2 regions of the Paenibacillus sp. YAE3 genome follow, and region 2 is predicted to be linked to the other one. Evidence: a T-box and tRNA genes for the amino acid it is inferred to sense, from the RefSeq annotation. Region 2 holds a T-box; the other holds one or more tRNA genes.
What was found. The T-box of region 2 lies ahead of leuS (leucine--tRNA ligase). A T-box ahead of a tRNA ligase gene usually reads a tRNA of that ligase, here a tRNA-Leu.

Region 1 (4,210 bases), on a different contig from region 2:
CACATGCTTAAAATTTCGATGACGTTCGTGAGCGGACTCGGATTCTCGAACGGATGCGACGAGTTCGCCCCGAAAAATCCGCCGCCGTTCGTTCCCAGATGTTTGATCGATTCCAGGGACGCTACCGGCCCCATCGCGATATGCTGCACAGCGCCGCCAAGCGTGTTCACGGTCACCGCCTGATCAAGCGTCTGCGGCACCTTCAACCCCACAAGCACCAGGGTAACGATCAACGCGAGCGGCAGGAACACCCGGACATGGGCTTTGACGAAATCCTCGAAAAAGTTGCCGAGTCCGTCCCCGCGGCGGGTTATGCCCCGCATGAAAGCGATCGCCACGGCCAGGCCGGACGCGGCCGACGTAAACATCATCATCGTGATGACGATCATTTGCCCCAAATACGACATGCCGCTTTCCCCGCTGTAATGCTGCAGGTTCGTATTCGTCATAAAGCTGATGACGGTGTTGAAGGACAAGCTCGCCTCCATGTTTCCCGTCCCGTTCGGGTTTGCCGGCAGTCCGCCCATCCATCTCAGCACCGCGTAACTTACGGCCACAAGCACAACGTTCGTCGCCATCATGCTTAAGGCATATGTTTTCCAGCTCATCCCGGAGCGTTTCCGAAGACCGATGACGGCATAAAAAAACTTCTCCACGGGACCGAACATCCGGTCCATCCAGTTCGCCTCGTTAGAAAACACGTGGTAAATATAACTGCCTGCCGGTTTGACCAACAGCAGCAGCACCACGATCACGATGCCTATCTGCAATATATCCAAAATCGTTTCCTCCTCTTATAAGCGGGTGAAGGCGTCTAAGCCTGCTCCGCCCGGCCTTTCTAAAACCGTTCCGGATGGATCAAGGCATACGCCAGGTAGACGAACACAAACGCCGTCAGCACCAAAACCACGATCATCGGCCTTCGCCTCCCCCATCCACGACATGGCCGCACCAGATGAGGAACAGCAAAAAGATTCCGAACACGCCCGCAAGCGTTAAAATCATTAAAAAATCCATCATGGTTCAACGCTCTCCTTGTCAAATCCCTTATTTCAGCAAAAATCCGACTTCGCCGTTCAACGTGTGAATGACGTGATCCGCGCCAAGCCCCCGGTAAATGCCCGGCGAGTGATGCGCCCGGGTGATTACGTAGATGGAATCCGGCGTCCAAGCACGGCAAATTTGCAAGTAACGGCACGTTAAATTCAAACTGTTTTCGAATATAAAAATCCGGCCGATCCGCCACTCAGGCACGACCCATTCCTCCGTGTTGTTGGTATGGAGCCGGATGACTTTGGAGACGCCCAGCTTCTTCAGATCGCGTTCTTCCTTGGCATTGTTCGTCAGTGCGGCGAAAGGCCGCTTGAGATAGATCAAAAGCTTGATAAAATTGCGCCCGGCCTCGTTCGGGGCCGTCACGACGATGAGTTCCTCCTCCACGGCTCTCGCCTCCTTTCGTTTCTGGATCGGGCAATCCGCAACAATCGCACCTTTTATTAAAAATGCTTATCCGAAATGCTGACCCGAATAAAAAAAAGCCGCAGGAAAGAGGATTCTTTCCCGCGGCTTCCAACATCCATGACCAAAGAAAGCCATGAAATATCGCTCACGACGAATGGGGCCTCTCCCGATACGCTTACGAGGTTAGCTGACGGATTCGGGCGTGAGAGTCGCCCTTCCCCCGTCCGGTTTTCGGACAAAGGGATTCACCCCGGCGCCATCCGCTTGTGGAAGCAAACGGCGCGTTGGTTCCCCCGCTTCCGGCCAAAGCCGGAATTCAGCGTTAAAGACGTTTCTATTGACTTTCATCCATTTTGTGCAACGTTGCGTTTTTGGCAATAAAAAACCACAGAGGTCATCCGATCCCCTGCGGCCGATGTTCATCGATCACAAGTTTCATCATTCCTCTCTCAGGCGACGCTTACGAGGTTAGCTGACGGATTCGAGCGGTGAGAGTCGCTCTACCCGCGATCGGATCCATGGCATCCGTTCGCAGGATTCACCCCGGCGCCTCCCTGCCTTCCGACTCTCACACCGGACGACGGGACGCGCGATTGGTTCCCCCGATTTCCGCTTCTTCAAACGGAAATTCAGCGATTTAAAAATGGAAACATGTTCAATTACGATTTGAATCATACACCCGCGTGCATCGGGATGTAAAGGAGACGCGAAATCGTTATCCGCGTAAAATGGCGACCCTATCATACAGGTTATCGCTTACAAAAGTCTTTATCTGCGCCAAGCTCTCGCATGCTCTCTATTTTTCGCGTTTTTGGCAATGGATGCGAAAGCCCCCTTCTATTGCGTTCCTTTGAATGCGGATCCCTTTTTCCGCAAACCGGCCGGGCCCAATCGAATCGTGAACCGTTGCCCTATGGCGACCTAAAAGCATAAAGAATGGAGCAAAACAAAAAAGAGGCCGCGTTGGCCTCTTTCGTTATATGTGAGTCTATGGAATTTCCCGCGGCGGCAAAAGCTTCTTTTTACGAACGAACGCTTGGATAGCGAAACATTGCCTGGTGCAACAAAAAAATCCCTGCAAAACAGGGATTTTCTCGGTCAGATCGTCAATGCGGTAGAGAGGACTCGAACCTCCACGGGCATACGCCCACTACCCCCTCAAGATAGCGTGTCTGCCATTCCACCACTACCGCATAATATTAACTTTTGCAGCAACTCTGTTATTATACACCGATTATCACGATATGTAAATAGTTTATTTCTTTTATGCAGTCCGATCCCTGGGAATATATGAACCGTTGCGTAAAAACGGGCCGTGGACCAAAGCCCATTCATTCCTTCAACAGCTTGCCCAGCTTGGCGACCGTATCACCTTCCGCCGTCGGAACGTTGATCGTGACGGTCAAATCCGGGTCGTCGGACGTCACAAACGAAACCTGCTCGAATTCGAGCCTGCCCGCGGCCGGATGATGAATGATTTTTTTCCCTTCGGGGCCGTTTAAGACGTCATGCCGCGGCCACCACGCCCTGAATTCTTCGCTTGCGCGGTTTAATTCACCGATCATGTCCGTCCACCATGGATCCCCGGCAAATTTGGCGTAGTTTGCCCGAAATTGCGCCAGACGGTGCCGGGCATGGGCTTCCCAACGTTCCCGGAGCAGGCTGCGGACATCCAGGGAGGTAAACGTACGCCAGACGGAGTTGCGTTCCCTTGCCGGCATCGTTTCATATTCTCCATACACCATGCTGGCGATCCGGTTCCATCCCACGATGTTTAAGCGCTGGTCGGTCACGTAAGCCGGGCTTGTTCCCTGCAGGTCCAGAAACCGCTGAAGCGCCGGCGTAATTTCCGCGGCAGCCTCCCCCGAAACGGGGGGATACTGCTGCAAGGCAAGCAGAAACAGATGTCTTTTTTCATCGGCATCAAGCTGCAGGGCGCGCGCGATGCTCTCCGTCACCTGGGAAGATACCTGTATGTTTCGGCCCTGTTCCAGCCACGTATACCAATCGACGCTGATGCCGGCAAGCAGCGCCACCTCGCTGCGCCGAAGTCCCGGAGTCCGCCTGCGCCCCTCCACCTTCAAACCGGCCTGCTCCGGCGTCATCCGGGCGCGCCGGGTGCGCAAAAACTGGGCAAGCTCCCGAAGACGCTCCCCATCCGCTTTTTCCCACAAGTGCTTCTCCTCCCCTTCCCGTTCCCTAGGAGAATTTCTCCTAGGATAAACCCTCATCTAGTCCCATGATAAGAACCATTATACACTTTCCCGGTAACGGCGATGACTGCCGAATTTGCCTTTTACGGAGGGATTGTCTTGGAAAAAGCGATGAACATCCAGTCCGACGGCCGCTGGAAGCCGGCTAAAGCGCTGCTGCTGCTCGGACTGTCGATCGGATACTTTATGGTGCTGCTGGACACGACGGTAGTCAGCGTCGCGCTGCCCGCGATCCGCGCCGACCTTGGCGGCGGGATTTCCGGCCTCCAATGGGTCGTCAATGCGTATACGATCGTGTTTGCCGGCTTCCTGCTCTCGATGGGCGGGCTGGCCGACAAACTGGGAGCCCGCCGCGTCTATGCCGGAGGCCTGGTCCTGTTTCTGGCCGCTTCGGCCTTGTCCGCGGCCGCCCCTTCGCTTGGCTTGCTGATCGCCTTGCGCGCCGTTTTGGGCATCGGAGGCGCGGCTCTGACGCCGGCCTCGCTAGCGCTCGTTGCCCATGCATTTCCCGAACCGTCCGCGCGCGCCCGGGCGCT
Region 2 (4,210 bases):
GCTGTACGATTTTGCCGTTCACCTGGATCACGATTTCCACTTCGGCATCCACGGTCCAAGCTTCGTCGAAAACAGGCCATGGTTCGTACGTGATCGATCCCTCGTGCCCGAGGCGCTCCCACAGCTCTTCGGCGATATGCGGCGCAAACGGCGACAGCAGCTGCGTGAAGTCCTCGATCGCTTTGCGCGGAAGCGAGTCGGCTTTGTAGGCGTCGTTAATGAAAATCATCAGCTGGCTGATGGCCGTGTTAAAACGCATATGCTCCATGTCTTCGGTCACTTTTTTGATCGTTTTATGCCATACGCGTTTGAAATCGTCGCTGCCTTCGCCGTCCGTCAGTTTCGGATTCAGGCTGCCGTCGTCGTTGACGACGAGGCGCCATACGCGAGACAGGAAGCGATGCGCGCCTTCCACGCCGTTTTCGTTCCAAGGTTTCGTCGCTTCCAGCGGCCCCATGAACATCTCATAGATGCGGAGCGTATCCGCGCCGTAGGTTTCGACGATTTCGTCCGGGTTGATGACGTTGCCGCGCGATTTGCTCATTTTTTCGTTGTTCGTGCCCAGGATCATGCCTTGGTTGACCAGCTTTTGGAACGGCTCCTTCGTGCTGACCACGCCCAGGTCGTAAAGCACTTTATGCCAGAAACGGGCGTACAGCAGGTGAAGCACCGCGTGCTCGACGCCGCCGATGTAGAGGTCGACCGGCATCCACTCGCGCTCTTTCTCCTTCGAAACGAGCGCTTCCTTGTTGTGCGGATCGATAAACCGCAGGTAATACCAACAGCTTCCGGCCCATTGCGGCATCGTGTTGGTCTCGCGGCGCGCTTTCATGCCGGTTTCCGGATCCACCGTTTCCACCCATTCGGTCACGTTCGCAAGCGGGGATTCCCCGGTTCCCGACGGCTTGATCTGGTCGATGTCCGGCAGCATCAGCGGAAGCTGGTCTTCCGGCACGGTTTTCATCGTTCCGTCTTCGAGGTGGAGGATCGGAATCGGTTCGCCCCAATAACGCTGGCGGCTGAACAGCCAGTCGCGCAGGCGGTAGGTCGTTTTGCCTTGGCCTTTGCCGTTTTCTTCGAGCCATGCGATCATTTTGGCGATCGCTTCTTCGGTGCCCAGCCCGTCCAGGAATCCGGAATTGACGTGTTCGCCGTCACCGGTGTAAGCCTCTTCCTGCACGTTGCCGCCTTTGACGACCTCAATGATGTCCAGGCCGAATTGCTTCGCGAATTCCCAGTCGCGCGTGTCGTGGCCCGGCACCGCCATGATGGCCCCCGTTCCATAACCCGCGAGGACGTAATCGGCGATCCAAATCGGCAGTTTCGCGCCGTTGACCGGATTGACGGCATAGGCGCCCGTGAATACGCCGGTTTTGTCCTTGGCCAGATCCGTGCGCTCCAGATCGCTTTTGCGGGCGGCAAGGTCCTGGTACGCTTTGACCGCTTCCTGCTGCTCCGGCGTCGTGATTTCGGCCACGAGCTCATGCTCGGGAGCCAGCACGCAGTAGCTGGCGCCGAACAGCGTGTCCGGACGCGTCGTAAATACCGTCAACTGGCCGCTATGGCCTTCGATGGCGAAATTCACTTCGGCTCCCTTGGATTTGCCGATCCAGTTGCGCTGCATGTCCTTGATGCTTTCGGACCAGTCGAGCTCCTCCAAATCTTCAAGCAGGCGCTCGGCGTATTCGGTGATTTTCAGCACCCATTGCCGCATCGGCTTGCGGATGACCGGATGGCCGCCGCGTTCGCTTTTGCCGTCGATGACTTCTTCGTTCGCAAGCACCGTGCCCAGAGCCGGACACCAGTTCACGGGAAGTTCCGCCACGTAAGCGAGGCCTTTTTTGTACAGCTGGATGAAAATCCACTGCGTCCATTTGTAGTATTCCGGATCCGTCGTGCTGATCTCGCGGTCCCAGTCGTAGGAGAACCCGAGGGATTTGATCTGGCGGCGGAAATTGTTGATGTTTTTGACCGAGATGTCGCGCGGATGTTCGCCCGTATCGAGCGCGTGCTGCTCGGCCGGCAGGCCGAACGCGTCCCATCCCATCGGATGAAGCACGTTGTAGCCGCGCATTCTTTTATAGCGGGATACGATGTCGGTCGCCGTATATCCTTCCGGATGGCCTACGTGAAGGCCGGCGCCGGACGGATACGGAAACATGTCCAGCGCATAGAATTTCGGTTTGCCGGGATCTTCGCCCGTTTTGAACGTATGGTGCTCATCCCAATACTTTTGCCACTTCGGCTCGATCGACTGGGGATGATACCCCTGAGCCTGCTGATTGTCACTCATCTACTAATGCCCCCTCATACAGTCAGGCGGACGCCTTGCGCGGCCGCATCATTCGCGTGAATCTCATTAAAAAAACCTCTGCAATCCATAGCGTATTAGCGCTAGGGACGAGAGGTTTGATTCCCGTGGTACCACCCTAGTTAACGGAAAACATGCTTTGCTTCCGCTCCCTTTGCACCCTTAACGGAGGTGAGGCGATGGTTTTTCACGAAAGGAGGGTTCATCCGTCCCCCGTTCAAACCATGACTCCGAGGCGAGTTCATTCCGCTTCGTCAACCGGCTTGCACCGACCGCCGGCTCTCTGGGTGACACCGCCGAAACTACTACCCCTCATCATTGCCATCATGTCATGAAATTGTTGTCAAACATTAAGTCATATTATATATAAAACCCGAATTCTAGTCAATCCGCTCACTTTTTCGGGCTTCCTTCTCCTAAAGTCTAATGCCGTGCGTCAGAAGAAAGTTTTGATGAAATTTTTTTGGTCCTTCGTAAAAACGTAGCCGCGGTTTTCGTAAAACCGGTGGGCCTGCGTTCTGCTGGGATGGGACAGCAGCTTTATCCCGGAAAATCCGTTATCCTTCCCCACTGCTCAAGCCTTCCGATCAACAAGCTTCCGATTCCTTGATTGCGAAGCTCCTTTTTAACGACAAACCCCAAAACGTTAACCAAGGAGTCCGAAAAAAGCAGCTCATACGGACTTCCGTGGATGTATCCGATCACCTGGCCGTCCCGCTCGCCAACAAAAACGACGTCTTTGGTTTTGCTTGCAATGATTTCGATCCGCCGCTTGACCCTCTCTTCCGAAAACGTGCGGAAATTAGGGTTGAAATCCACGTTCAGCCAATAAACGTCGCGATAATCGGTTGGCCGGATCTCCCTGATCGTAACTTCTCCCGCGTTTTCTGTCACGCCCACTCCTCCTCTTACTCCGTCATCCGTTCGACGTATGTATTCGGCGCGGACTTCCGTGTTTCCTCCCGAGCGAATAGCGGGCGCAGCATAACGACCATCCAGATTAACCCTGTAAATAGGGACGCAGCTTCAACACCGATTCAGAAGATTGCGGGGACTGACGGAACATAAACCTTTTGAATAACAAAAAAGCCGGCCCGCCGGAAATGCAATTTCCAACGGCCGGCTCGTTCTATCCTTTTGTAGCCAATCTATTTGATCGCGACGTAAAACAGCCTTTGGGCGTCGTCTCCGGGCTCCACCCACTTAAAATCCGCATAACATTGGACGTCCCGGAAACCCGCCTTCACCAGCTCCGTTTTCATCCATTCCGGATCGTAGGCGCGCTGCACATGCGTTTCTTCGAACCGGCGATACAAATCGCTCTGGTCCTCCTTGGCGAAAATGCTTAAATGATGCTCGATCTCGCAGCGGGGAGCGTCCAGCTCGCATGTCCAGATGTACGATACCGACCGGTCGTCCCACACGAAAGGCTGCTCCTCGGCATAGCGGATGATCGTGTTCGGGTGATGCACGTCGAACAGGAAAATCCCCCCCGGCTTCAACCCCTGATACGTATGGGCAAATGCCGAAACGACGTCCCGCTCCTCCAGCAAATAGCTGAAGCAGTCGCAAAAAGAAATCACCGCGTCCACCGGCTCCGGGACTTCCCATTCCCGCATGTCCTGCTGGACCCAACGGATGGAGCCTTCGCGGTAAAGCCTGCTGCCTTGGGACGTGCCTTCCATTTTCCTTCTGGCCACGGACAGCATGTCCGCCGACAAGTCGATCCCGATGACCTCGAAGCCCGAATTGACGAGCGGTATCGTGATGCTGCCCGTGCCGCACCCCAGCTCCACGACGCTTTTGGGCATGCTTCCATGCTTCTCCCAAGCCTCCCGGGCAAATCGGAGCCAATCGGGGTAAGGCATGTCCTCCATCAACTGATCATAGACATATGCA

Region 1: it has a tRNA-Leu gene. The T-box ahead of leuS (leucine--tRNA ligase) is inferred to sense a tRNA for this amino acid. The anticodon was not compared.

What each region holds. Positions count from the first base shown of each region.
Region 1 is NZ_BAAIYF010000009.1:174,863-179,072, reverse strand. It holds gene kdpA (potassium-transporting ATPase subunit KdpA) at 1-779, opposite strand, end outside; gene AC27KL_RS18685 (potassium-transporting ATPase subunit F) at 839-916, opposite strand; gene AC27KL_RS18680 (hypothetical protein) at 1,048-1,440, opposite strand; cyclic di-AMP (ydaO/yuaA leader) riboswitch at 1,618-1,793, opposite strand; cyclic di-AMP (ydaO/yuaA leader) riboswitch at 1,903-2,106, opposite strand; tRNA gene AC27KL_RS18675 (tRNA-Leu) at 2,572-2,654, opposite strand; gene AC27KL_RS18670 (helix-turn-helix transcriptional regulator) at 2,793-3,635, opposite strand; gene AC27KL_RS18665 (MFS transporter) at 3,774-4,210, shown strand, end outside.
Region 2 is NZ_BAAIYF010000008.1:279,207-283,416, forward strand. It holds gene leuS (leucine--tRNA ligase) at 1-2,293, opposite strand, end outside; T-box leader at 2,394-2,639, opposite strand; gene AC27KL_RS17495 (GNAT family N-acetyltransferase) at 2,852-3,205, opposite strand; gene AC27KL_RS17500 (class I SAM-dependent DNA methyltransferase) at 3,460-4,210, opposite strand, start outside.